Regions from separate parts of the Cytobacillus oceanisediminis genome, predicted to be linked through region 1. Evidence: a T-box and tRNA genes for the amino acid it is inferred to sense, from the RefSeq annotation. Region 1 holds a T-box; the other holds one or more tRNA genes.
What was found. A T-box is a leader RNA that pairs with one kind of tRNA and senses whether it is charged. The one in region 1 lies ahead of glyQ (glycine--tRNA ligase subunit alpha), so its partner is inferred to be a tRNA-Gly.
Positions count from the first base shown of each region.

Region 2: it encodes a tRNA-Gly, which carries the amino acid that the T-box ahead of glyQ (glycine--tRNA ligase subunit alpha) is inferred to sense. The anticodon was not compared.

Region 1 is NZ_CP065511.1:4,367,077-4,381,850, forward strand. Features, by position in the region: gene IRB79_RS21950 (pyruvate, water dikinase regulatory protein) at 198-1,016, opposite strand; gene IRB79_RS21955 (transcriptional regulator CcpN) at 1,045-1,680, opposite strand; gene glyS (glycine--tRNA ligase subunit beta) at 1,936-4,008, opposite strand; gene glyQ (glycine--tRNA ligase subunit alpha) at 4,001-4,891, opposite strand; T-box leader at 5,007-5,192, opposite strand; gene recO (DNA repair protein RecO) at 5,278-6,030, opposite strand; gene IRB79_RS21975 (YqzL family protein) at 6,061-6,204, opposite strand; gene era (GTPase Era) at 6,365-7,285, opposite strand; gene IRB79_RS21985 (cytidine deaminase) at 7,278-7,721, opposite strand; gene IRB79_RS21990 (diacylglycerol kinase family protein) at 8,103-8,495, opposite strand; gene ybeY (rRNA maturation RNase YbeY) at 8,473-8,943, opposite strand; gene IRB79_RS22000 (HD family phosphohydrolase) at 8,940-11,132, opposite strand; gene IRB79_RS22005 (PhoH family protein) at 11,375-12,340, opposite strand; gene yqfD (sporulation protein YqfD) at 12,337-13,530, opposite strand; gene yqfC (sporulation protein YqfC) at 13,549-13,839, opposite strand; gene IRB79_RS22020 (cell envelope integrity TolA family protein) at 13,902-14,381, opposite strand; gene floA (flotillin-like protein FloA) at 14,416-14,774, opposite strand, start outside.
Region 2 is NZ_CP065511.1:1,397,673-1,412,446, forward strand. Features, by position in the region: tRNA gene IRB79_RS07260 (tRNA-Thr) at 1-15, shown strand, start outside; tRNA gene IRB79_RS07265 (tRNA-Tyr) at 33-116, shown strand; tRNA gene IRB79_RS07270 (tRNA-Trp) at 124-197, shown strand; tRNA gene IRB79_RS07275 (tRNA-His) at 209-284, shown strand; tRNA gene IRB79_RS07280 (tRNA-Gln) at 343-417, shown strand; tRNA gene IRB79_RS07285 (tRNA-Gly) at 422-496, shown strand; tRNA gene IRB79_RS07290 (tRNA-Cys) at 515-588, shown strand; tRNA gene IRB79_RS07295 (tRNA-Leu) at 617-705, shown strand; tRNA gene IRB79_RS07300 (tRNA-Leu) at 729-810, shown strand; gene IRB79_RS07305 (nuclease-related domain-containing protein) at 1,421-2,182, opposite strand; gene IRB79_RS07310 (carbohydrate ABC transporter permease) at 2,365-3,306, shown strand; gene IRB79_RS07315 (carbohydrate ABC transporter permease) at 3,306-4,133, shown strand; gene IRB79_RS07320 (ABC transporter substrate-binding protein) at 4,203-5,489, shown strand; gene IRB79_RS07325 (sensor histidine kinase) at 5,637-7,418, shown strand; gene IRB79_RS07330 (response regulator transcription factor) at 7,420-8,148, shown strand; gene IRB79_RS07335 (ThuA domain-containing protein) at 8,165-8,905, shown strand; gene IRB79_RS07340 (Gfo/Idh/MocA family protein) at 8,907-9,935, shown strand; gene IRB79_RS07345 (Gfo/Idh/MocA family protein) at 9,945-10,982, shown strand; gene IRB79_RS07350 (sugar phosphate isomerase/epimerase family protein) at 11,001-11,969, shown strand; tRNA gene IRB79_RS07355 (tRNA-Gly) at 12,162-12,235, shown strand; gene IRB79_RS07360 (B3/B4 domain-containing protein) at 12,360-13,028, opposite strand; gene queG (tRNA epoxyqueuosine(34) reductase QueG) at 13,137-14,270, shown strand; gene IRB79_RS07370 (amidase domain-containing protein) at 14,412-14,774, shown strand, end outside.

The DNA of each region.
Region 1 (14,774 bases):
CGGGTACATTTTTATCACAATTTTTTATTATAGTACATTAATCTCTATTTTGCCATTATTTTATCTGGAATGAATATAATTTAATTTGCAGGATTTTTTGTTAAAATGCCCATCTTAGAATGGAGCATACTTACTTAAAGCTAATCAGCCTTCATGCCGAACATAAAAAAAGAAAAGGCACATAAAAAATTTATGTGCTAGCTTTTCGGAAAGCTTTTACGGTATTGATTTAAGATCATATTGGCTGTTTCTTCTACTGCCTTATTCGTGACATCTATAACCGGGCATTTAATTTTGGATACGATTTTCTCAAAGTAACCTATTTCTTCTTTGATTCTCTCTATATTAGCATAGCTGGCATTATCGCTTAAACCTAGCGATATTAGACGTTCTCTTCGGATAAAGTTTAATTTCTCAGGACTGATTTTCAGACCGAAGCACTTATCCGGCGGGACAAGAAACAGCTCTTCTGGAGGATCGACTTCAGGAACAAGGGGAACGTTAGCCACTTTAAGGCGCTTATGTGCAAGATATTGAGAAAGAGGTGTTTTTGATGTCCTTGAAACGCCTATTAACACTATATCCGCTTTTAATATTCCACGAGGGTCTCGGCCATCATCATATTTCACAGCGAACTCGATAGCCTCAATCTTTTTAAAATAATCCTCATCAAGCTTTCTGACCAGTCCAGGTTCGAAAAGCGGTGTAATGCCGCAGGCTCTTTGGATTTGATCCATTAATGGACCAACGATATCAAAAGCATATATCCCTTCTTCTGCAGACCGCTGGTTAATATACTTCCTCATATCCGGCTTAACCATTGTATAGGCTATCATCCCATTATCCAGCTTTGCCAGCGAAATGACTTCATCAATATGTACTTTTTCTTCAACATATGGAAAGCGCTTAATAAATATATCACTGCCATTAAACTGACTCGTGGCAGCTTTTGTTACAAGTTCGGCCGTTTCTCCCACTGAGTCCGAAACGACGTAGATGATCGGCAATTTTTCCATTCTTCAACACCATCTCCTTCTTACTTTGCTACTTTTCTCCGGCCAGGGCCAAGAATGCTTTTGTCAGGTTTGTTTTGGTTATCCTGCCGTTTACTTCGAACCCTTTCTCCGTCTTTTTTACAACAGGAAGGGCATCGATTTGCTTTTCAATCAGCTTTTTAGCAACTTCTATGAGCAAATCATCTTTTTCACACATCGTAATATTAGGCATTCTTGTCATAATGATATTAACAGGGATGGAATTAAGCTCCTGCTTGCCAATACTTGCCCGAAGCAAATCCTTCCTTGACAAAACCCCTACAAGCAGCGAACTCTGGTCCACTACAAATAGCGTGCCGACATCTTCCAGAAACATAGTCACAATTGCATCATATACCGATACATTCTCATTAACAACTACAGGAATGGATTGATAATCTCTTACATAAAGCTTCTGAAGGTTTTCTGTCAACAGCTGTGCCCCGGTTTTCCCTGTATAAAAATAGCCTACACGCGGACGGGCATCCAAATAGCCTGCCATCGTTAATATAGCCAGATCCGGCCTTAGTGTTGCCCTGGTTAAGTTAAGCTGTTCCGCTATACTTTCACCAGTGATAGGTCCGTTTTCCTTTACGATTTCTATGATCTTTTCCTGCCTTTTATTTAATTCGATTTTCCTCACCACCTAATCTGAAAAAGGTATGCTAATGGCATTCATTTCCCACTATAATAAGGTTATACTTTTATATAATTATTATATACTATTTGTCATAAATGAAAAGATGTGTTTCATATATAGTTTTCTTTACTTCACCTAATATGTGCAAAATATGAAAGAGCCCGTCAGCAATATAACAGGCTCTTTCCTGACAGCCAAAGCAGCTGTCTTCCCTCTTAAAATTTAATCCTATTCCAGCATAAAACGCAAAATTTAAGCTCGTTATTTAACAATAATTTCGTTCATATTTGCAAATTCCTTAATCACATCAGCCAAGTTTGCCATCTGATGCAGCCTATTGCTGCGAATTTCCTGATTTTCATCCATAACCATAGTATGCTCGAAGTATTGATCAATTTCAGGTTTCATGCTTATTAGCAAGTTAAAGGCAGCTGCTTCTGTAACCTCTTTTCTTAATTCCTCGTTCACAGATAAATATTTGTTGAACAGAGCTTTTTCGTATTCGTTATCAAATAAGCTGCTATCTATGTCCCCTTTATTCTCTGCCTTAGAAGCAATGTTGATAACTCGGCTAAGGGCTTCAATGCTTTCCTTGAAACCTTCAGCATCCTTATGGGATTCCAATACTTCAGCTCTTTTTACAAGTGAAGGCACGGAACCGATTTCACTGCCTAAAACAGCTTCAATTAAGTCATAGCGCACTGCCTTCTCCTGGAGCATATATTTGATTCTTAATTTAAAGAAAGAAACCAGTTCCTGCATCAATTCACCTTTTGATTTCTTTCCAATCTTCGAATTAAGAACAGTCTCAGAAGATAATGCAATCAATTCTTCGAGTTTTAGATCCCAATTTTTTGCCAGTAAAGTCTGGATAACACCCGTTGCCTGTCTTCTTAAAGCATATGGATCCTGGGAGCCGCTTGGAATAATCCCTATTGCAAAGGAAGACACAATTGTGTCCAGCTTTTCAGCAATAGACAGTACTGCACCAGCATCACTTGCAGGCGTCTGGTCCTCTGCATTGCGCGGCATATAATGTTCATTGATTGCACGCGCCACAGATTCCTTTTCACCTTTTTGCAGGGCGTATTTTTCACCCATAAAGCCTTGCAGCTCTGGAAATTCATAAACCATATGCGAAACAAGGTCGAACTTGCTGATTTCAGCAGCCCGGTCTGTCACGGCCTTTGCTTCATCACTGAAATGAAGATTCTCACTCAGTTTAGCTGCAAGCTGGCGAACACGGTCCACCTTTTCAGCAAGAGTTCCAATTTCTTCATGGTAAACAATGTTTTTAAGTTTTTCCAGTGATACCGCGATTTCCGTTTTTTGGTCTTCCCTGTAGAAGAAAGCTGCATCAGAAAGTCTTGCCCGTAATACTTTCTCATTTCCTTTAGCCACTTTCTCCAAATGTTCATGTGATCCATTTCGGACAGTAACAAAGTAAGGAAGCAGCCTGCCCTCTTTGGACTTTACCGGAAAATAGCGCTGGTGCTCCTTCATGGAGGTAATTAAAACCTCTTCCGGAAGCTCAAGGTATTCCTCTTCAAACTGGCCATATAATGCTGTCGGGTACTCAACCAGATTGTTTACTTCTTCCAATAAATCTTCATCGACAGGGATCACCCAGTCATTCTCTTCTTCAATTTTTTCCAATTGTGATAGAATAGCACTTTTTCTTTCCTGAGGGTTAGTTATCACATATTGCGCCAGCAGAAACTTTTCATAATCAGAAGGATTGTTAATTTCAATCTCTTCGCCCAGAAAGCGGTGGCCCCTTGTAAGGTTAGAAGTCTGAACATTTGTGATTGCAAAAGGAATGACTTCATTTCCGAATAATGCCATAAGCCATTTGATCGGCCTGATAAAACGCAGTTCCTGGTTTGCCCAGCGCATATTCTTCGGGAATGATAATGAGGTAACAATCTGCTGGAGTTCCGGCAGCAGGGCTGCTGTTTCTTTCCCTTTAATAAATTTGCTGACATGGGCATATTCAACCCCATTAATTTCTTTAAAGAATATATCTTCAATAGAAGCTCCCTGGCCCCGGCTAAATCCAACCGCAGCTTTAGACCATTCTCCATCCTCGGTTAAGGCGATTTTTTTTGCAGGTCCTTTCGCTTCCTCATTTATGTCCTCCTGGGCGGTATCTACTCCCGTTACAAGAACAGCCAAACGGCGTGGAGAAGAGAAAGCGCTGATCTCGTCAAAAGATATTTTCTTATCCAAAAGCCATGATTTCACTTTATCTGAAAGCTGATTCATTGAATTAGTGACAAATCTGGCAGGCATTTCTTCGAGTCCAATTTCCAGCAGAAGATCTTTCTTATTCATGAGATCCTTCCTCCTTATCCTTTAAAATTGGGAAGCCAAGTTTTTCTCTCTCTTCATAAAAAGTTTTGGCTACTTTTCTGGCCAGATTTCGGCATCGTGCGATATAGCCTGTTCTTTCTGTTACAGAAATCGCTCCCCTTGCATCAAGCAGATTAAAGGTATGGGAGCATTTTAATACATAGTCATATGCTGGGTGTACAAGTCCTTCATCCATTTGCCTATGTGCTTCTTTTTCATAAATATTGAACAAATTGAAGAGCATTTCCTGATCAGACGTTTCAAATGTGTATTTCGAATGCTCGAACTCAGGCTGCAAGAAAATATCTCTAACCGTAAACCCGTCAGTCCATTCGAGGTCAAAGACATTTTCCTTGTCCTGAATGTAGGATGCGAGCCTTTCAATTCCGTATGTAATCTCAACAGAAACAGGCTTACATTCCAATCCGCCTACCTGCTGGAAATATGTGAACTGCGTTATTTCCATACCATCAAGCCAAACTTCCCATCCTAAGCCTGCACAGCCCAGAGAAGGATTTTCCCAGTTATCTTCTACAAACCGGATATCATGTTCAAGCGGATCAATGCCCAATGCTTTTAATGAATCAAGATACAGCTCCTGAATATTATCAGGCGAGGGCTTCATGATCACCTGAAATTGATGATGCTGATAAAGCCGGTTTGGATTCTCTCCATAACGCCCATCGGCCGGACGGCGTGAAGGCTCTACATAAGCCACATTCCAAGGCTCTGGTCCAATCGCCCTTAAAAATGTATACGGGCTCATTGTACCGGCCCCTTTTTCAGTGTCATAAGCCTGCATCAAGATACAACCCTGTTCAGACCAATGTTTTTGAAGTGTTAATATCATGTTTTGAATATTCATAGGACACCTCTTTCTTATTTGTTATAAAGTAAAGCTTTATGAACTTAGAGCTGTCTACCTAAAGCGCTTCCGCCTTTCTGTGAACATAAAAAACTCCCGTCTCTATGCCCAATGGCATAGGGACGAGAGTTTACCCGCGGTTCCACCCTATTTGCTGCGATTTTGACCGCAGCCTCTTTTGTTGTCGATAGACAATATTGCTCTGGAACGCCCTTCCTTAACCATCCATGCCCGGCTCCCACTATCCCGGGTTCGCTTAAATTAGAAAATGTTAAGTACTCTTTTCCTTCATAGCAATTATATTTTATTAATTTGAATCATAGCGGAATGGATTTAAATTGTCAATAATAACAAAAGCCGAAGCGCTTCGCTTATAAAGAAACTCATTACATTAAATCATTAAACTTAGCCATTTGATTCAAAAACTTCTTTGTCTTCAAGTTTAAGCCTGAATACTCTTCATAATAGGCAGAAATAATCTTCTTCAATTCAGCTTTGGTTTCCGGTTTGACAGAGATATTGCCGAGCCGGGACAAGTCAAAAAAGTAAAATAGGCGAAGCAGCTTAATTGTCGCCTGCGACACTTTATAATGATAAGGATCCTTACCAAGACAGCGGTGACAAATCAGGCCGTTTTCCCGGATAGAAAATGCAAAATGTCCGTCAGTGCTTCCGCAGACAGAACATTGATCAAGTACTGGATATAAACCCAGAGCATTCAGCATTTTCATTTCATAAATGTTTGTGAGAATTTCCGGGTCATATCCTTCGTTTATTAAATTTAGCGTTTGATACAGCAATTCGAATAAGAATGGATTAGGCTTCTTATCCTCGATGCTTTTATCAGTCAAATCGACAATATAGCTTGCATATGCCGTCAGAAAAATATCTTCTTTAATGGACCGCATGGATGAAATCATGTCCCCCTGCTGCAGGGTACCCAAACCGCTTCCACGCTGAACTAAAAAATTCCCGTATGTAAAAAGCTGGGTGACAGCAGCAAGTCTGCTGTTCGGCTTTTTCGCACCTCGTGCCATCACACCAACTTTTCCCCATTCACGGGTATATAAAGTAACAATCTTATTTGTTTCACTATAGTTAGTTGTCCTGATGACGATGCCTTCACATTTATCAAGCAACCGTGACACCATCCCTGTCTTTCGACAAACCTATGAGATGGGAAAATCAGCTTCTGCTAGCTCTTCATCATTGCTGCCGGGTATATCCTGAGTTTCCTTTTCTAGCTCCTTGAAGAGAAGATATGTGTCAATATTTCCTGTCTGGGAAAACACTCTCCAGGTAAAATCCATCATCGAAAACCCCACCTTTCAGTTATTCAACTAGCAATTTCTTTTATCCCAATACATTTATCTATATCATAGCCTGTCTTTGTAAAATCATGAGACGAAAATATTGTCAATCACCTGTATGCATATAAACCAGAAATGAATAATACCTTAATTAGGGCCGGGTTTAGTACTCATCATCACGGAAGCCAAAGTCACGGAGCTGTGACATTTTATTCCGCCAGTCTTTTTGGACTTTGACCCAAAGCTCCAGAAAAACCTTTGATCCAAGAAGATTCTCAATATCAACCCTTGCTCTTTTTCCGATTTCCTTGAGCATTTTGCCTTGCTTTCCAATCACAATGCCCTTTTGGGAGTCACGTTCCACAATGATAGTAGCCATGACATGAACGACATCCTTATCTTCGCGGCGCTCCATTTTATCAATGGTTACAGCAAGCGAGTGCGGTATTTCTTCTCTTGTTAAATGCAGCGCTTTTTCCCTGATCAGTTCGGAAACGATAAATCTCTCTGGGTGGTCCGTTACTTGATCAGCCGGATAAAACTGCGGCCCTTCCGGAATATATTCTTTAATCTGTCCTAACAGCGTCTCTACATTGTTGCCTTCTAAAGCAGATATGGGGATAATTTCGCTGAACTCGTACTTTTCCTTGTAAGACTCAATAATTTTAAGAAGTTCATCTGGATGTACCTGGTCAATCTTATTGATTACAAGGAAAATCGGTGTACGGACTGACTGAAATTTCTCAAGTATGAATTCTTCACCGCGTCCAAAGCCTTCCTGGGCATTTACCATAAACAGGATGACATCCACTTCTTTAAGTGTATTTTGGGCAACTTTCATCATAAAGTCTCCCAGTTTATGCTTTGGCTTATGAATTCCTGGTGTATCAATAAAAATATATTGTGCGTCATTGGTTGTCAGGACACCCTGAACTTTATTGCGCGTTGTTTGCGGTTTATCACTCATAATCGCAATCTTCTGCCCAATTACGCGATTTAAGAACGTTGACTTTCCTACGTTCGGTCTGCCGATTATAGAAATAAACCCTGATTTGTGTCCTTTTGGTGTAGTAGTGTTATTCATGTAAATCCTCCGGTGAAAATGCTCCTGGCAGTAATTCTTCAACTGTTAATTCCTTAATATCCCCTTTTAAATTGGTTAAAACCACTTTCATTTCAGGCGGACATAATTCGGCTATTACCTGTCTGCACGCACCGCATGGGGGAACAGGACGGTCTGTGTCAGCAACTACAGCTATGGCTGAAAAACTTTTTACGCCATCAGAATACGCTTTAAAAAGTGCAGTCCTCTCAGCGCAATTACACATGCTGTACGCAGCATTTTCGATGTTGCAGCCATGAAAGACCTGCCCGTCACTGCTTAATAGTGCTGCTCCTACTTTGAATTTTGAATATGGCACATATGCTCTATCTCTTGCAATCTTTGCTTCTTTTATTAGTTGATCGCTGTTCACAAATATTTCTTCCTTTCCTGTAAAGCGAGTTGCTCCCCACGCCATTAAAAACCAAGATTTGGACCTGTAATGGGCCTTGTGAGATTGAGCAGAGGCGCTCAATAGCTTCTTCTGTAAGAAGCAGCCGCTTCTCTTTTATTTTACAACATTTTACTGTGATTTTCATCGTTTGTAGCAAAATCGTAATAAAAAAATTGAATTTTCTAAAAATACACAGGCTGATTAAATTTTGAACCAAGCCATAGTTCTGAACGAGATTCCACAGCATCTCCCCAGCGAGCAATATTAACTGCTGTTCTGTCATTTTAGCGGATTCAGTGAGCGTTTTCAAACACATGGTTAATAAATTTCTGCAGAATATTGTCAGGCTTTGCTGTTTATATAAAAAAGCCAAAAAGGAAAGCTGCCCATCCGGACAGCTTCACATTACTGCAAAAATATGAGAATTTTAGGAAGAAATATAACTCCGCCTATAATTACACTTATAATTGCATACACCAGTACTGCTCCAGCAGCAATATCCTTCGCTTGCTTTGCAAGGGGATGATAATCTTCTGTTGCCAGATCCACAACTCTTTCAATGGCTGTGTTCAGCAGTTCGAGTGAGAGCATGCCCCCGATGGCCAGGAGAATGATCATCCATTCAAGGCTGGAAATGCCAAAGAATACCCCAAAAATAATAACAGCTATCGACACCGCAAAATGTATCTGCAGATTCCTTTCATTCAATATTGCCGTTCTAATGCCGGAAAAAGCAAACGAAAAGGATTTGAGGACACTGTGTTTTCGGACCTTTCTATCTTGTGAGCCCGAATTCATCTAATATATCCTTTTGGCGGGAAAACATTTTTTTCTCATCTTCTGGATTTTCATGATCATAGCCAAGAAGATGAAGGAAGCCATGGACCGCCAAAAAGCCGAGCTCCCTTATAAAAGAGTGTCCATACTCCTCCGCCTGCTCCTTCGCCTTCGCAACGGAGATAATGATATCCCCCAGGACTCTGGGCATATCGGCACCAATCAGTTCGATTTCACCTTCACCCAATTCTTCCATTGCGAAAGAAATAACATCTGTCGGCCGATCTTTATCCCGGTACTCCCTGTTGATTTCGCGGATGCGCTCATTGGTCACAAATGTGATGGATACTTCGCTTTCCGGCTCCACAGATTCTTTAGAGGCAGCAAAATTAATAAGCTCTTCAATTTTGGCTATTTCATTTTCCTGAAGCTCATTTGTTTCGTCCAAAAAATCAATATTTAAATTCATGCCTGTTTCACCTTCTGTTTTGTCATTTCAGGATACTCGATACGTGAATGGAAAATTCCGTTTAACGTTTCGCAGAACGAGTGTGAAACGGTTTCCAGCTCTTTTAAGGTTAAATCACATTCATTCAGCTGTCCATCCTGAAGTCTGTCTGCGATTATCTTTTTGACCAGTTCCTCAATTTGTTCTGTTGTAGGATGCGCCATTGAACGGACTGCAGCTTCTACACTATCAGCAATGCCAATTACTGCCGACTCTTTTGATTGCGGTTTTGGTCCCGGATAGCGGTAGTCCTCTTCCTTTACTTCCAGCCCATTCTGTTTTGCTTTGTAGTAAAAATATTTCAGCAATGTTGTTCCATGATGCTGTTCGGCGATATCTACTATCTCCTTCGGCATCTTATGCTTCCTCAGCATTTCAGCACCATCTGCAGCATGGGCGATAATAATATTCTTGCTGGTCTGCGGAGGGAGCCGATCATGCGGATTTTCAATATTAACCTGATTCTCGATAAAAAATTGAGGCCGCTTTGTTTTACCGATATCGTGATAATAGCAGCCCACCCTTGCCAGAAGCCCATTTGCCCCAATAGCTTCACACGCTGACTCGGAAAGATTAGCAACCATTACACTATGATGGTAGGTTCCTGGAGACTCGGTCAGTATCTTTCTCAGCAGAGGATGATTAGGATTAGATAGTTCAATCAGCCTCATAGTAGACAAAATTCCAAAGCCTGCCTCGAAATACGGCAGCAGGCCAATTGCCAGCACTGCAGACGAAATGCCTGAAATCAGAGCGATAACAAAGTAAAATCCATATTCAATCGTATCATAGTGGCCGTTTCTTAAGAAAAGCATTGAAAAGATAACAAGTATGTTTACTGCAGATACAAATAAACCAGCCTGCAATATTTTGGAGCGGCGATTTTGCTTGCTCAAAAACAATATGGCAGCCAAGCCGCTGCAGAGGATATAAATGGCTGATGTCAGCTGAAATGTCCCAGTGACACCTTCATTAAAAATTACGCTTCCTGTGATAGCCATAATGATCGTATAGTACATGGCAAGCTTTTCATCAATTAGTATTTTGATCAGCATAGCTCCCATAGCTGCAGGGTAAATGTATCCTATCTCTGAATAATCAGCATATTGAAATAGGCTTATGACCTTCATCAGCAATATGGATAAGATAAAAATAAGGCTAAACAGCAATAGATAACTTTGCTTTAATTCCCGCTGCACGTTCATTTCATGGAAATAATAATATAGGGCCGATAAGACAATGACGATTATGAGCGATAACCCGATAAAAGGCTGAATCGAATTAACGCTGTCAAGGAGTCCTACAAGTTCCAGCTGCCTGTATATGTCCCTGCTGATCAGCTGATTTTCTTCTACGATTATCTGTCCCTGCAGGATTTTAACCGGCTCGATACTCTCAACAGTCTGCTGCCGTAATTCTTCCGTGGCGGCAGGATCATAAAATTGATTTTGATATATAGCATAACGTCCCAGTTCTATTGCAGCTTTTTTCAAATCTGAATTTAAGCTGGTAAACTTCAGTTCTTCTTCGACACGCTTTTTCGCGTTTTCCACCTGTTCAGCCGAAATTTCAGTATTCATAATTTTATTGATGGCCGTTACCGTAAGGTCTTTTGCAATGCTCAGCTCTCCCTCCTTTGCCTGCAGCAAAGAAAGGAAAACGCCATCTGATACCTCACGTGTTACGTCATCAGTGAGCTTTTCTTTAACCATAGCCAATTTATCTTCAGGACCAGGGCCTGCAGGATCTGGTGCCTCTGCATCTTTATCGGCCTCATTTGAAGCAGCTTTCTTTTTCTCTTCCATCTCTTCTTTTACTTCATCGTTCACTTCCGATACGGAACCGAAAATGGAGGTAACCAGGTCAACTCTGTTTTGTGCAATCTCTTTTTTTACAACGTAAATATCCTTAACGTTATTTTCTGCTTCTTTTCTCTTTCTTTCTGTGCTTGCTTTATCCTCTACTGTTATTGGTGACCTTATAGTCTGTTCAGCAACAGAGAACAGGCCTAAATCCAGCTTTTCAGGCTTTACATTGCTATACATGGAAAAATACATAACAATACCCAAGAGAATAAATAAGAGAACACGAAAAAAGGTCATATTAAGCAAATTTCTGATTGTAGTCATACTCTGCTGAAGGTTTGGCACATTTACCCCTCCTGTCCTGGGTAAAAAAATTCCAATAAACTATAAAAAGCATTTCAGTATTAATTATGTAAAATCATAACAGTTTTTCTGATGGTTTTCACCAAGAAAAAGGCCTATCTATTTACAGGTTACCTAAACATTTCATTAATAGCAAATAATTCCATGGTGATTCCTGCTATTCATTTAAACCGCTGAATCTTTTTACTCAACGAAAAAACCGCCAAAATCGGCGGCTTAACAGTTCACTGGTGATTTTCTTTTTCGTATGCCTGGATAATCCTGGCCACAAGCGGATGCCGCACAACATCACTTTGTTCCAAATGAACGAATGATAGCCCGCTTACACCCTTGAGTATATCTTCAGCCATTATCAGGCCGGATTTTACTCCCTTTGGAAGGTCAACTTGTGTTCTGTCTCCAGTAATAATCATTTTTGAGCCGAAGCCCAGCCGGGTTAGAAACATTTTCATTTGGGCTTGAGTTGTATTTTGCGCTTCATCCAGGATGACAAAGGCATCATCTAAAGTTCTTCCGCGCATGTACGCCAGCGGTGCAATTTCAATCGTGCCTCTTTCAATCATTCTTTGTGTATGCTCTGCACCTAAAATATCATGCAAAGCATCATACAATGGCCTTAAGTAAGGATCGACTTTTTCCTTCAGATCCCCCGGCAGAAAACCAAGGCTCTCGCCCGCTTCGACTGCAGGACGGGTAAGGATTATCCTTTTCACATTCCCATTTTTCAAAGCATTTACGGCCATGACAACAGCCAAATAGGTCTTGCCTGTTCCTGCCGGACCTATGCCAAAAACCAGGTCATTTCCGCGGATTGCTTGAATATATTGACGCTGGCCTAATGTCTTAACACGAATGGACTTGCCTTTTGCATTTTTTGTAATTTCTTCTTCATATAAATCACTGAAGTACTCAAGTGTACCCTTATGAGCCATTTGAAGAGCATACATAACGTCTCTCTGGCTTATATTTATCCCTTTCCGGATTACATAAAGCAGTTTATCCAGAACCTTGCCAACCAGTTCTACCTTGTCCATTTCTCCAGACACATAAACAGATTCTCCCCTGGTTACAATGGAAACATTCAGTTCTTGCTCAATAACTTTTAGGTTTGCATCCGAATTTCCCAATAGGGCAATTGCTTCGTTTGGGTCTTCCAGCTGCAGGTTCATTGTTTTCAAGTCTTCTGTCATTCCGTATCTCCTTGAATAATTGGTTGTCCTTCTGCAATATTCTCAATAATTTGGAAATGTATTGCTATTGTTACTTTACCATTGTCAATTGATTGGTGCAAAACTTTTTCTCCCATAACTTTAGCATTTTCATCTAAGCTGCTTTTTATTTTTTTTCTTGCCAAATCTTTCGCAGCTTCAAATGCCTCTTTATTGGAATATATTCTTGTGACTTGCTCCCTTTCACGGAACGTTTTATTCAAATATGAAATAGGAAGCTCCCATTTCAGGAATTTTATTCTTTTTTCATTTTCCTCTAATTCATACTCTTCAAACTCCGGGCTCCCAAATCCCCATATTGGAATTTCAAGATTTCCGATCGTAAGTGCATGCTTGACTTTTTCATTCCCGCTGAAGACTTTGAAAGTGCTCTTAAGCGGAAGAATGACTTCAGATTTATACCATGTCTCCCCAAAAATCTCCCCCTTCGAAGGAACAGTCTCTGTTTGGCCCTCTTTCCCGATTATCCCTGAGACCAAGAGCTGTCCTGGCTGAACATGATCGTGTATATCAACGACTGGACGCCCTTCTTCGACAAACATATCTACAATGACTGCTTTCTTCTTCGCTACCAAATGACGCGGACTTAAATACTCAGGCTTATTAGGCTCATTTTTCTCTACGACCTGCAAATGGTAGGTTGTCCCTTTTAACTCCACACCGACCCAAGTAATCGCTTCAATATTGTTTGAAAGTTTACGCTGAATAGACTCCACGTTATCTACAAAGAACTGCAGCTTTCCTTTTTTAACCCCCATCTTGTCCAATTCTTTGATGATCTGATATTCAGTAGCAGGATTTGCACCCTTAATCTCTATTCCCCAAACCATATTGGATAAAAGGAGAATGACTGCAAAAAACGCGAGGGCACCAGCAGCAAATCCGCTGTTTTTCAGCAGCCTTTTCACAAGGAATGGAGCTCCTGCCCGCTGCAGGAACTCGATTCTGCAATCGCTGTTCCTGGCGTGGCTCCTTATTTTTTTTGCATCTTCCAATTTCATTTTGAAGGTGACTGATTGCGTTCCATGATTTTTCACATTCCATATATTGATTCCGCTGCGGGTAAGCGCATTAATAAATCTTTCTATTCCCTTCCCGCTTGCTTTAACTGTTACAAGGCCCCTGTAAAATTCGATCCACTGGTTCTTCATTTCCTTCCCCCTGAATTCTTAATCAGTGTCTGTAATATAAGTAACTGAGTCAATTTTCCCCTCCAGCAATATTTCTTCTGGCAGTATCGTTTTTATAACGAAAGCTTTCCCTCTAATTAAAAGCTGCCCCTGCTTTAAAAGCAGTCTTAATTCCTTATCTGAAAAAGCCAATAATCCCCTGTGGTTCTCTATATATATATGGATTTGCCCAATCATAGTGATGCGGGGCAGATCCATCATGACATCTTGAGGAAGCTCCATATTTTTAGTCATCCAGCCGCGGACGAATTGTCCCCACTTTTTTGCCATAAAAAAAGAACCCCCTTTCATCTCATATTTATGAAATGAACGGAGGTTCTAGCACTTATTTTTTATTGCTTCCTGTTCAGTGATCGGTGAGGTTTTTTTGATCTTGGAGGCCCGAGGATTTCAGACCAGATAATTCCGTCAACTAGCGACTGTTTCCGAGGCTCAAAACTTCCTGCTCCTGAGGCTTCCTTTGGGTACTCTGCGTTTGTATTGGAAGCTGGTTTCGCTAATGCATTTGCTTTTCTTTCGGCAGCTCTCCGCTGATTCTGAAGAGCTTTCATGCTTTCTTCAGCCTTCTGTTTACGCTGCCTGTATTCCTCTTCTATTCTTCTGGCTTTCTCTGCCTCCTGCCTTTTTTCTTCTTTTAGCTCTTCGGCCAAAGCAGAATCTGCAGAAGTTCTTTCTGCCTGTGTCCGCTGCTCCTGCTGTACTGAACGGGGAGTCTGTTTAACAGGCTTTTCCTCCTTCTTTTTTTTAAAAAAGGAGGAAATGAAAGCGATTAAGGCAATGAGAATAAAAGGATTCTCCAATAAGAATTCCAAGAGAGTTTCCTCCCTTCTCCCAATATGGGATCATTTAGTCATTTTTGCGGCCATTTTTGCCGTCATCACTCATATTGCCGATTGAGTCCCTCATTTCGGTATCAGCTGAGATGTTTTGGATATTCATATAATCCATTACACCAATATTTCCGGAACGGAGCGCTTCTGACATGGCAAGCGGAACCTGAGCCTCTGCTTCCACAACCTTCGCCCGCATTTCTTCAACGCGGGCTTTCATTTCCTGTTCTTGCGCTACTGCCATTGCACGTCTTTCTTCCGCTTTAGCCTGGGCAATCTTCTTATCCGCCTCAGCTTGTTCAGTCTGAAGTTCCGCACCGATATTTTTACCGATATCCACGTCCGCAATATCAATGGAAAGGATTTCAAAAGCAG
Region 2 (14,774 bases), 2.4 Mb from region 1:
CTCTCGCCGGCACCATTTTTTTATGTTAATATGGAGGGGTAGCGAAGTGGCTAAACGCGGCGGACTGTAAATCCGCTCCTTCGGGTTCGGCAGTTCGAATCTGCCCCCCTCCACCATTTATATAGGGGTATAGTTTAATGGTAAAACGAAGGTCTCCAAAACCTTTGATGTGGGTTCGATTCCTACTACCCCTGCCAATATAATAATGGCGGCTGTGGCGAAGTGGTTAACGCATCGGATTGTGGCTCCGACACTCGTGGGTTCGATTCCCATCAGTCGCCCCATAATTTTTAAGTAACAGTACGAGTATAACTCTCATATAAATGTAATATGAATGATCAATGGGCTATAGCCAAGCGGTAAGGCACCGGACTTTGACTCCGTCACTCGCAGGTTCGAATCCTGCTAGCCCAGCCATTTTGCGGAAGTAGTTCAGTGGTAGAACATCACCTTGCCAAGGTGGGGGTCGCGGGTTCGAATCCCGTCTTCCGCTCCAGAATAAACTTCAAATTATGGCGGCATAGCCAAGTGGTAAGGCAGAGGTCTGCAAAACCTTTACCACCGGTTCGAATCCGGTTGCCGCCTCCATAATCTAAATCTTGATTCGCTTATATACGCCGGGGTGGCGGAACTGGCAGACGCACAGGACTTAAAATCCTGCGGTAGGTGACTACCGTACCGGTTCGATTCCGGTCCTCGGCACCACAAGATTTACTACATTTTAATATGCCGGTGTGGCGGAATTGGCAGACGCGCACGACTCAAAATCGTGTTCCTTCTGGAGTGTCGGTTCGACCCCGACCACCGGTATCTGAAAAGAGGTTTCCTTTATTGGGAAACCTTTTTTTGTTCAGGAATTAATTTTAATTATGGGATCCCTATCATTTGAAAAATGTTGCTGCTTGGGTTGTAAACAGAAATTATATATGGCTCCGAACGATTCAGAGGGGACTTTCGAATGGGGTTCTGAATTGTTCGGAGCCATATATTGAATTGTTTAATTAGTATTTTAACTTGGCTACCTTAAAAAAATATAAGAGCATCATTCATTAGTTAAATATGAAGAATGAAACGAAAAAGATTAGACGTGCTTGTAATAGCTACATATGAAGAGCAGGAATGAAAGAGAGCTAAACGTGCGCGATTCTAGCAATATGAGAAGAGGAGGGGAACGAAAGAGAGCTAAACGTGCCCGATCTTAGCAATATGCGAAGAGGAAGGGGGCGAAAGGGCAGTATTCATCTGGAAGCCTTATAATAAATACTGAAGTCTTTATTTATAATATGATGATTTTCCCGTATTTATTAGCGTGTAATTATTTACAAGGATCTTTCTTATAGTTTTCTTTGAGTACATGGTTTTGCACCATTCATGTATATTAGCTGTAGTAACTTTTAGTTCTGGAAATAATAATCTATATTCATCTACACTTCTGGTAACTGCATGAGTAATATCCTCTTTTTATTCCACATTTTAGGCATATCATAGTTAATTTATTGAAAGGCATTATAAAAGTTTTGCAAGATAAGCATGTCATCCACTTCTCCAGGCCTTCAAAAGTATATTCCAATCCCCTGCCAAAAGATGTTTCCTCCAAATGCAAAGACATTAACTTGTCCGCCAGCATTAAATGGTTTTTATTCGCCGGCTGAGGTTTCAATTTTAATTTGTCCATAAATCGCTTAATTTGTGCTGGAAATATAGCGGGAAGATTCATTGTGGATTGATATAGGTGGAATCCGGGGTTAATAAAAATAAGAAGAGCCTTAAGAGGGGTTTTTACTCTCAATTCCTGCAGCAGTCTTCTCAGGAGGGATTCACATCGCTGCAGCTGCAGAAGAGGGTTCTTAACTTCTGTATTTGTTTGTGCGGTGTACCATCTGTCTTGTTCGATATAAAAGTCTCCCTCATAATTCTTAACTTCAAAAATATAGATACAGTCCCCAGTGATTAATAGTGAATCTATCTGGAAAAAGGTGTTACTGTAATCGAACAATAAATCATGAAGAATAGTCCATTCCTCAGGCGATTCTTCTAGCAGCTCATCAAATATCTTCTCACCTGAAAAACCTTTTTCTAAATTAAGAAAGTGGCTGTAATCTTTAGGGGTAAGCCGCATTCTTCCATGTAAAAACCGAAGCATCTTTAATTCTTCTGGTTCATACCGAAATTTTAATATCATAACTCACATCCCAATATTCAAGATAGCTTCATTCTATGCAATATCTTCCATTAAGGCAAGTTACACCTATAAGAAGTCAAAATATTGCACCATTTTAGTCAATCCAGTCACCTATATATGCAAGCGGCTTCAAATATAATGAAGGAAAGCGTTTGCAAGAGATGAGGGGGCGGTGAAAAGAATTGGAGACAAAGGTTGAGATACAGGAACCAGCAGTTAAGGCAGAGATTAAAACAGTATCTAGGAAAAAAGCAAATCTGAAAAAAATCCTAACGTACAGTGCTTTTGTAGGACCGGCATTAATTTTTTTTCTGGTGATTCAGATCATTCCCTTCTTGATGGGGATTTATTATTCTTTTACGTCCTGGAATGGTGTCAGTTCTGTGGTTGAATGGGTCGGACTTGAAAATTATATTAAGATTTTTAAGAATGATCCTAAGTTTTTTGATTCCTTTATTTTTACTACCAAGTTTATGTTAGCTTCGGTTATTATTAGTAATTTACTAGGTTTTGGGCTTGCATTATTATTGAACGCAGCCTTGAAGTCCAGGAATTTATTGCGGACTGTGTTTTTCATTCCTAATGTTATCGGGGGATTATTGCTTGGGTTCATCTGGCAGTTTATTTTTGTAAAAGGGTTTACTGCAATTGGAAATCTTACAGATCTGTCCGTTTTTAAGCTTCCATGGCTTGGGGATGAGACAACAGCATTCTGGGGAATTGTGATTGTGTTTGCCTGGCAGATCAGCGGATATATGATGGTTATTTATATTGCAGCGCTGCAGGGGGTTGATCAGACACTGCTGGAGGCTGCAAGGATCGATGGAGCATCGAGCTGGACACTTTTGACGAAAATTATCATTCCGCTTATTTTGCCGGCGTTTACGATTTGTTTCTTTTTAACTATTTCAATGGCATTTAAGATTTTCGACCTGAATATTTCACTGACAGGCGGCGGGCCATTTAATTCAACTCAATCTGTTGCGATTAATATCTATCAGGAAGCATTCCAGAATAACAGGTATGGTCTGGGTACCGCGAAATCCATTTTGTTCTTCCTTGTTGTAGCAATTTTTACAACGGTTCAGGTGATGATGACCAAGAAAAGGGAGGTTGAGGCATAATGAATCCCAGATATACGAAGGTTACGTTTCTGCTCGAGATTATAGGAATCGTATTAGGAGTCATATTCCTCATACCTTTTTATTTCGTGATCATCAATTCTGTAAAAGGCTTTGCAGATATTTTGATTGATGCTGCAGCGTGGCCGCAGGAATTTTTATTCTCCAATTACTTGAAGGTATGGGATATCATTAATTTCCCGCGGGCCTTCTGGAATTCGCTTATAATTACGGTGATCAGCAATATTGGACTTGTTGTCATTAGTTCCATGGCTGCCTGGAAGATGGTCCGAACCCAGGGGAAATTCAGCAAAATCCTGTTTGCGTTATTTGTATCTGCAATGGTTATTCCATTCCAGACGGTCATGATACCGCTAATGAAGCTGGGAGGCACGCTGAATCTGACAAACAGCATACCTGGTCTCATCATTATGTATTTTGGCTTTGGTGTACCGTTATCGCTTTTCCTGTATCACGGATTTATTAAAACAGTTCCAATAGAGATAGAAGAATCGGCCCGAATTGATGGGTGCAGCCAGTTTGGGGTCTTTTGGAGAATTGTTTTTCCGCTTCTAAAGCCAATCACTGTCACGGTTGTTATTTTAAATACATTATGGATCTGGAATGATTATCTCCTGCCGCTTCTTGTGCTTCAGGATGCAGAGCTTAGGACGATTCCTTTGGCCACAAGCTCATTCTTTGCACAATATACAAAGCAGTGGGACATGGGACTGGCCGCCCTTGTGATGGGCATTACCCCGGTGGTTATTTTCTTCCTGTTTCTGCAGAGACATATTATTAAAGGCATTGCACAAGGTTCCATTAAATAGTTATAGAGACTTTTCCAGCCAAATGGTCTGTTAAAGTTTATATAAAAAATTATTCAGGGGGGAAACAATATGAAACGCTTTGCTCTATTACTGCTGTCATTGGTTCTGATGGCGGGCATTATGGCGGGCTGTTCTTCTTCGAGCTCTTCAGGGGATGAAAAGCCTAAGGATGATTCAAAGAATGAGGATGAAGTGGTAACATTGAATATGTTCCAGTTTAAAGTGGAGATTGCCGATCAGCTTCAGGAAATGATCGGTGAATTCGAAAAGGAGCATCCGAATATTAAAGTAAAGCTTGAATCAGTCGGCGGCGGTGCAGATTATGGTGCCGCATTAAAAGCAAAGTTTGCATCCGGCGAACAGCCTGACATTTTTAACAATGGCGGATTTAAGGAATTGGAGCTTTGGAAAGAGCATCTTGCAGATCTTTCAAATGAGCCTTGGGCAGAGCATGTGCTTCCAATTGGAAAAGTTCCAATGACCGATACAGACGGCAAACTTTATGGAATGCCTGTAAACCTTGAAGGATACGGTTTCATTTATAATAAGGATTTATTTGAAGAAGCGGGCATTACTGAACCTCCTAATACGATTTCTGAACTGAAGGATGCTGCTGAAAAACTAAAAGATAAAGGTATTACCCCTTTCTCTGCCGGTTACGGAGAGTGGTGGGTCATTGGCCAGCATTTATTAAATATTCCATTTGCACAGCAGGAAGATCCGGTGGCATTTATTGAGGGTCTATACAGCGGATCTGAAAAGATTACTGGCAATGATAAATTTAAAGAATTCAAAGAAGTGCTTGATACTGAAATTAACTTCGGAAATGAAAATCCATTAACAACAGATTACAATACGCAAGTGACGCTATTTGCTTCCGGCAAAACGGCTATGCTTCAGCAGGGGAACTGGACAGAAAACATGATTCTTGAAATCAACCCTGAAATTAATATGGGGTTCCTTCCGATTCCGCTGACTGATGATGAAGCAGAAGCAGACCGCTTACCGGTAGGCGTTCCGAACAACTGGGTTCTTAATAAAAATTCAGAGAATCTGGAAGAAGCAAAATTATTCCTTGACTGGATGGTTTCTTCTGAAACAGGAAAGCGTTATATCACAGAGGAGTTTGCGTTCATTCCTGCCTTCGACAATATCGAGCCAACTGGTTTAGGGCCACTTGGCCAGCATATTCTTGAGTATTCTAAAGAAGAGAAAACCGTTCCTTGGACATGGTTCAGATGGCCAGATGGTGCAAATAAAGAGTTTGCTGCAACAATCCAGGAATACGCTGCAGGAAAGATTGACTATGATACGGTCGTTGAACGCTTCCAGGCATCCTGGGATAATTTGAAATAAATTTGGTTAAACAGGAAGCATGTCTGCGGAAGATATGCTTTCTGTTTTATATTTTTATAATATGCAAAACCCCATAGCAAAAAGGCATCCCCAAAAAGGGAAGTTCGCTTTATACTATTGTAAAAGACAAAGCAGCGGGGGATGTAAATGTTCAAAAAGAGCATTAGGAATAAACTGATTGTTCTATTGATGGTAGCCACGATCGTTCCATTTGGGGCGTCTATAATCATCACATATTATCATACAGCGGAATCATTGAAAGACCAGGCCATTAAGGAAAATAGCAATCTATTATATCAAGGAAAAGTGAACCTGGAGGGTTACATAAATGAGCTGGACGGATTAACACTATCCCTTTACAATAATCCAGGTTTAATAAACTTTTTAAAAGATCCCCAAAAGGAAAATAATTATCAGGCAGTAGAGGCTGTAAGAAATGTGATTTCTACCATACTGTATGCAGAAGAAAATATCAAAAGAGTCAACATTGCTGTTGCAAAGGAAGATCGGCTTATAACAGCTTCCAGGCGCTCTACAGTTATTTTTTCAAAGAAGCTGACAAATGCCAATCAGGAATTTTACGTAAAAGCAAAAGAAAGTCCAAGCAATATGTATCTTGAGCCTATTCATAGGATAAAGGAGCCTGAGGACAAAAAGCCTAAAAATGTAATAACGCTCCACAGATCTTTAATCAATATTCCATCAGATGATGTATTGGCATATATCTCACTGGAGTTCTCACCAGATCAAATAACCAATATCAGCCGTAATCTTTATTCGGGGGATAATGAAGAATTCTATATAATATCTCCTGAAGGTGATTTGATTTACCATTCAACTGATGAAGATACTAAAACGCCTGATTGGATCAATTGGGTGATCAGTACAAATAAAGAAAATGGCACGGTTGAATGGAAAGAAGGTTCATTCAACGGCGTTATGATATACGATCAATTATCGCAAAATTCTGGCGGCTGGTATCTTGTTAAACGTGTCCCATATACCACTTTATATGAAAGTGCATTCAGCGTAGCGAAAATAAATATCATGTTTGGCGTAATCGGACTCATCCTGGTTATTCTCGCCACTCTATTTATATCTGTTAGAATCACTTCACCAATCAGAATCCTGCTGAAATATATTGACCAGGTTGAAAAGGGAAACCTTAATGTCCGTTTTCAATCTTTTGGCAATGATGAGATTGGTTATCTCGGTGATCGATTTAAACAAATGATAGATAAAATTAATGATTTGATTAATCGGGAGTATAAGCTTCAGCTTGAAAACAAGACTAATCAGCTAAAGGTTCTGCAGTCCCAGGTCAATCCGCATTTTTTATACAACGCATTGCAATCGATTGGAACAGCGGCCTTAAAAAATCAAGGTCCGCAGATTTATTCGTCAGTTACCCGCCTTTCTAAAATCATGCGTTACAGCATGAATATGGAGGAGGATATGGTTCCTCTTCAAAGAGAGATTGAACATACCAAGGCCTACCTCCTGCTGCAAAAAGAGCGGTTTGGTGATCAGCTTCAATTCCGTTTTCAGCTTGATGAAGAAGCTTTTGGGTTTCCGGTGCCGAAAATGATCTTACAGCCCATAGTGGAAAATTACTTTAAGCATGGCTTTGATGCGCGGGAAAAAACTGGAGAGGTTAGTATAACCTGCAGACAGGATGAATTTTATCTGGATATTCTGATCGAGGATAATGGCACAGGCGTCTCTGAGAGCAGGCTGGAGGAAATACGATTGCATTTGATGAATGATCGGATAGGGCAAAAGGGTGAGTTAACGAATATCGGACTGAAGAATGTTTACACCCGGTTAAAACTCTATTATGGCAATCGGGCATACCTGCAGCTTAAGAATCTTGAACGAGGCGGGCTGCTTGTTTCTATTAAACTTCCAAAAAGGATGGAAGGTGGATAAGATGAAAGCAATTATTGTGGATGATGAAAAACATGTGAGGGAAGGCTTGATGCTTCTGGCGGATTGGAGCCGCTTTGGAATTGACACAATCATAGAGGCGGTAGATGGAAATGAGGCCATAAAGCTGATTAAAGAGCATCGCCCGGAAATCATATTCACTGATATGAGCATGCCAAAGAAAGATGGCATAAGCCTTTTAAAATGGATTCATTCTTCGGATCTATCCAGCAAGACGATTGTCGTCAGCGGATATGATGATTTTGACTATATGAGGAATGCCATCTGTTATAAAAGCTTTGATTATATCTTGAAGCCTATTGATCCTGAAATATTGAATGAAACCCTGGAGAAAGCCATAAATGAATGGAAACAGCAAAGTCCTCCAGTGGAATGCCAGCAGGAGCATGACGGGGAGATGAATGTGATTCAGCAAATAGAACAGTTTTTGCTGGAAAGCTATAACAAGGATATTAACCTGCAGGAAATTGCAGACAGATTTTATTTAAGCAGGGAGTACATTTCCAGAAAGTTTAAACAGGAATATCAGGCTACCATAACGGATTTTATAACAAATGTCCGTATGAACAAGGCAAAAGAGCTTCTGCAGAACCCTAAACTGAAAATCTATGAAATTGCTTTCCAGGTCGGCTATCAGGATGAAAAGTATTTTAGCAAAGTCTTTAAAAAGACAGAGGGGATTTCCCCTAATGAATATCGAAGTATGAATTAACAGAAGGAGGAAAATCATGATCAACGTGCTTGTCTGGAATGAGAATCGTCATGAACAAAAGGATGCAAAGGTAAGGACTGTCTATCCGGATGGTATTCACGGTGCCATTGCAGATTTTTTAAATGAAGAAGATTATAAAGTAAAGACAGCTACATTGGATGAGCCCCATCATGGACTTAGTGATGCTGTTTTACAGGAAACAGACGTTTTGGTCTGGTGGGGACATCTCGCGCATGGGGAAGTTGAGGATGCAATCGTTGAAAAAGTAAAACAAAGAGTGCTGGAGGGAATGGGGCTGATTGTCCTGCATTCCGGCCATTTCTCTAAGATCTTTAAAGTATTGATGGGAACATCCTGTGATTTAAAGTGGAGAGAAGCTGATGAAAAGGAACGGATTTGGATTGTAGATCCGAGCCATCCCATTGCAGAAGGAATAGGAGAATATATTGAACTTGAAAAAGAAGAAATGTATGGGGAACATTTTGATATCCCTGCACCGGATGAACTTGTAATGGTGAGCTGGTTTGAAGGCGGGGAAGTTTTCCGGAGCGGCTGTACATACAGGCGCGGAAAAGGGAAAATCTTTTATTTTCGCCCAGGACATGAAACGTATCCAACTTATTATCATAAGGATGTTCAGCAGGTTATTAAAAATGCTGTTAAGTGGGCAAAGCCAGCTGATCTTCCCGTACCGGTCTATGGAAATGCAAAGCCGTTGGAGAGAATCAGAGTGAGTCAAGAAGGAGTGGAAAATTAAGATGAAACAACTCAAAATTGGGATTATTGGATGCGGAAGTATAGCTAAGCATCGGCATATGCCTGAATATCATGCAAGCAGCGGGGCTGTCATTGCAGCGGTATGTGATATTAATGAAGAGCGTGCAAATGTGTTTGCCGGCTTGTATGGGGCGAAGGTGTACACCGATTATAGAGAATTATTGGCTAATCCGGATATAGATGCTGTGAGTGTCTGTACCCCGAACAATCTGCATGCCCCCATTTCAGTTGCAGCATTAAACTCAGGCAAGCATGTTTTATGTGAAAAGCCAATGGCAACCTCTAAGGTAGAGGCAGAGGACATGATTGAAGCAGCCCTTAAAAATGGAAAGAAGTTAATGATTGCTCATAATCAGCGCTTTGTTCCATCTCATAAAAAAGCAAAGGAATTGATTGCAAAAGGTGAAGCGGGAAAAATCTTTAGTTTCCGGACGGCTTTTGGCCACGGTGGGCCAGAGGGATGGAGTGCAGATGGCAAAGAAAGCTGGTTCTTCAAAAAAGATCAGGCTTTTATTGGCGCCATGGGCGACCTTGGTGTCCATAAGACCGACTTGCTGCGTTATCTGCTGGGAGAAGAGTTTGCTGAGGTAGGAGCATTTGTAGAGACAAGTGCCAAGATTGGTGCTGATGTCGATGATACAGCGGTATGCGTTTTGAAAACGGAAAGCGGTGTGATCGGAACATTGGCTGCAAGCTGGTCCTATGTCTCAAAAGAAGACAATTCCACCATTATTTATGGAGAAAAGGCAATTTTGAGATTAGAGGATGATCCGGTGCATTCTCTCGTTGTTCAGTATGTAAACGGTGAAACAGTAAAGTACGAACTCGGCGGGATCCAGACAAATGAAGAAGGAGGACAAAAGAATTCAGAAGTCATTGACCATTTTGTTGAAAGTATCTTAAATGAACAGGAGCCTGCGATTCCTGGTTCTGAGGGAATGAAGTCGCTCCAAGTGATACTTGCTGCGCTGGAGTCAAGCGAAACAAAGCAGATTGTCAGAATTAATTGAGGTGCATCAATGAAGAAACTTCGGATAGGAATTATCGGTGCTGGCGGAATCGCCCAGTCCAGGCATATTCCCGTTTTATTAAAATTATCGGATCGTGCTTCTGTAACAGCTATTTGCGATGTGAATGAGGATACTGCACAGTTGGCTGCAAAGAAGTTTGGAATTAGCAGCGTTTTTACAGATTATAAAGAAGTATTCAGTGTAACAGATGCCGTGGTTATTTGTACACCGAATAAGTTTCACGCTGAGATTACAGTTGCTGCAATGGAGGCTGGGCTGCATGTGTTGTGTGAGAAGCCAATGGCCATGAGAGCAGAAGAATGCATGAAAATGATTGATGCCAGAGACAGATCGGGAAAGGTTTTGGCCATAGCTTATCACTACCGGTTTATGAAAGAGGCTCAGGCTGCCAAAAAACTCATTGCAGAAGGTGAAATTGGCCTTCCATTTGCAGCCAGGGCAAGAGCGATGAGAAGAAGAAAGGTGCCGAGCTGGGGTGTTTTCACCAATAAGGAACTTCAGGGCGGAGGAAGTTTGATTGATTACGGGTGCCACTTGCTTGACCTCTCGCTTTGGCTTCTGGGAAACCCGGAGGAAGCCGAGGTTTCCGGTACTGCTTACAATATATTGAGCAGAATGCCTGAGCAGGTGAATCTATGGGGCAGTTTTGACCATCAATCCTTTAATGTCGATGATCATGTCACAGCTTACATAAAATTTGCGAATGGCGCATCCCTGCTTTTTGAAACCTCATGGTCGGCCAATATCGAACGGGATGATGAAAGCCTCAGCCTTTCAGGACAGGATGGAGGAATTGATTTATTCCCATTCAGTTTGAATCAATCCAAACATGGAATGCTGATTAATACACGTTCAGAGTGGCTGCCAGGGGAGGATGACTATGCTTTAGGTCAGGCACGGAACTTTATTGAGAGCTGTTTGGGGAGGGAAGAATTTATAGTTAAAGCGGAAGAAGCACTGCAGACAACCAGAATTATTGATGCGATTTATAAAAGCAGTGAAATGGGCAGAAGAGAAATAATTTAGAAGCCAGGAGGGGATTTGATGAAGCTCGGCGTATTTACCGTTTTATTTGCTGAGAAAAATTTTGAAGAAATGCTTGATCATGTGAAAGCTGCAGGGCTTAAGGCTGTTGAAATCGGAACGGGAGCATATCCCGGAAACGCTCACTGCTGCCTGCACGAGCTTTTAGAAAGTAAAGAACTCCGGGATGATTACCTGGACAAGGTTTTATCAAGAGGGCTTGAAATCAGCGCATTCAGCTGCCATGGCAATCCGATTTCACCTGATATAGCATTTGCAGAGGTATCGGACCGCGTTTTATATGACACGATTAAGTTAGCCAGCTTAATGAATGTTCCGGTTGTTAACTGTTTCTCCGGCACTGCAGGTGATGGGGAAGGGGCCAAGCATCCGAATTGGCCGGTTGCGCCATGGCCGAATGAATATGGAGAAGTGCTGAAATGGCAATGGGAGGAGAAACTCATTCCTTACTGGAAGAAAGCCGGACAATTTGCAAAAGACCATAATGTGAAAATTGGTCTTGAACTTCACGGCGGATTCCTTGTGCACACTCCTTATACACTTCTAAAATTAAGGGAAGAAACCTCTGACGCCATTGGAGCCAATTTAGACCCAAGCCATTTATGGTGGCAGGGAATCGACCCTGTAGCAGCAATAAAGATTCTGGGAAAAGAAAATGCCATTCATCATTTTCATGCAAAAGATACCTATATTGACCAGGAAAATGTTAATATGTATGGTTTAACGGATATGCAGCCGTATGGCAATGTCCAGACCAGGGCGTGGACCTTCAGGTCAGTAGGTTGCGGACACAGCCTGCAGGAATGGTCGGATATGATGAGCGCTTTGCGTACATTTGGGTATGATTACGTTGTCAGCATTGAGCACGAAGATCCGCTTATGTCTATAGAAGAAGGATTTACAAGGGCAGTAAGGAATCTTAAATCGATCTTAATCGAAGAGCAGCCTTCAGAAATGTGGTGGGTGTAAACATATTTAGCAGGGGAGGATGTTAAATCCTTTCCTGTATTTTCGACAAATTTCTCAAAAAAGGTTGACCATTCTGGCTGAATTTAGTATTATTAAATAGTTGATTCGACACAATGTTTATTTTGCTGTTGATAAAAATCGACATAGGATTTAGTCATAATTTCTTTAATGATTGAGTATATAGTCACAAATGCGGGTGTAGTTTAGTGGTAAAACCTCAGCCTTCCAAGCTGATGATGAGGGTTCGATTCCCTTCACCCGCTCCATACATAGCCAACGCAGTGTTTCGTTCAAAAAGAACGAGGTATTGCGTTTTTTCATTTTCTTTGGCTATTAAGCAAAAAAATCGGGCGGCATCCGCAGATTCCACTCGATTTTTTATAAACTTATTTAACATTCAATTACCTTAAAGTTTCCTTCTCCTCCATGAACTTGAGTGTACATGTTCATTAATGACTCAACCATTTTTTCAGCCTTTTCCATTTCCAGAGAAGGGCGCAGATATATGATTTGAACGGCATTTTTAGTCTGTTCCGTCACCGCTGTCCTTTCAGAGTCGACAAACGGACTGCCAAATGGCCCTGCCGCATCTTCACTAATAATTAAATTGGCAAGCGAATTGGGTCTTCCGTTTAAACCGTTATATTCTTCGCCTTCTTTGCCTAACCTGATAGTCAGATTGCCTGAAAGCTTATCGGCGTCATACACGCCAATCGGTATTTGATATTCCAGGGAAAAGAAGTTGTTAATATCTATGGAGCTGTTGACCGGCTGCAGATAATTTTGTTTTTTAATTCTTCTGTATAGTGCTTCTGCAGAGTGGCGGTAGCGATTTGGATCCTTGCCTGCTGTTTTGAAAATCTGTCTCCATTCTCTGATCCCTTCAAATTCTGTAACACTCTTGTCCTCTAAGTCAAAATAAATAGATTCCTGAAATAATTGGAGTCTGCCCTTTACCATTTGAGGAGATTGCCCGACTTCGATATTTTTATATGTAATGAATCCAATTTTAAATTGGGGAAATAACCTGCACAACTCGGGATCAATCATAATTTCCAAGCTTTCCACCTCCAAAATTACTTTAAAATAGTTTATCATAATAAGCGGTGATTCAATAAATTAAATACTTTCATATAAATATAATTTTCCATGAAAGGAGGTTACACAATGAATTTTGCCCTTTTTCAGCAGGAAGTGATTGAATACAGCAAAACAATTGGCATAGATAAAATCGGTTTTACAGCAGCCAGCACTTTTGATGAGATGAAAAATAGACTGATTCGCCAGCAGGAACTTCAATATCAATCAGGATTTGAAGAGCCTGATATTGAGAAGAGGGTGAGTCCCAGCCTGCTAATGGACATGCCCAGGTCCATTATCTCAATTGCTGTTGCTTATCCTTCAAAAATGAAGGTCAGAGTTGTCAGCAAAAGAGGTGAAAGAAGAGGAATTTTCTGCCGCGCTTCATGGGGGAAAGACTATCATCATATCCTGAGGGAACGTCTTCAGAAGCTTGAAGAATTCATTCAATCAAGAATTCCTGAGGCGATATGCAAATCCATGGTGGATACAGGTGAGCTGGTGGATCGGGCCGTAGCACAGCGTGCCGGAATTGGCTGGAGCGGAAAAAACTGTTCCATCATCACACCGGAATTCGGATCGTATGTCTATCTCGGAGAAATGATAACGAATCTGCCTTTTGAGCCGGATAAACCAATGGAAGACGGATGCGGAAGCTGTAATAAATGTGTTGACGTCTGTCCTACTGGAGCTTTAATACAGGGAGGTCAGCTTGATGCACAGAAATGCATAGCGTTTCTGACGCAGACAAAAGGCTTTCTTGCAGAGCCGTTTAGAGAAAAACTTGGGAACAGACTTTATGGATGCGATACCTGTCAAACCGTATGCCCTGAAAATAAAGGCAAGGATTTTCATCTGCACGAAGAAATGGAGCCGGATCCTGAAGTGGCAAAGCCTCTTTTAAGGCCGCTTCTATTTATCAGCAACCGTGAATTTAAAGAAAAGTATGGCCCGGTTTCAGGCTCCTGGAGAGGGAAGAAACCGATCCAGCGAAATGCCATTATCGCCTTGGCTCACTACAAAGACGAAACAGCTGTAGAAGATCTGATTAAAGTCATGACAGAAGATCCTCGGCCGGTGATCCGTGGAACGGCTGCATGGGCACTCGGGAAAATTGGCGGTGAGGAATCACTGGCTGCCCTGGAACAGGCTTTGCAGCAGGAAAAAGACGGAGAGGTCATTGCTGAGATTGAAAAAGGTTTAAGTTTTATTGAACAATGATGAGGGAGTAATCTCCCTCTTTTTTTATGGACACATAGAGAAACTAGTAGGCCCGGCTGATTTACTGTTATTTTGCACGAAAAATTAAGCAAAGTCCTCTGCTTCCTCTCATATGTATTGAATAGGAGAGGAGTGAGATGCGTGAGGGACCAGCTTCAGGAGCTGTTAATAAAAAGAGTGCAGCAGTGCGTTTCCCATTCAAGAAGTTCAATTCATACCTGCCCTAAGATTGAAAAGAAGAAAGAATCTCTTTCCGGCCGGTCCGGTGAGATTGTTAAGGCCCAGGCAACCGGAAAAGTGATCACGGTCGGCAGGGAGAAGGATGATGTGAAGCAGGTTGAATACAAAGTTCATTTTAAATATTTAATTAAGCAAAAAGGTGTATTCTATATGGAAGAAGAAATTGAAGAGCGCACAGCCGACTTTTATAAAGGAGTGTTTGTCGAGGATCGGGAGAAAAACCCTTTTAAAGAAATTCAAAAAGATGAAGCCTCTCCAGACCGT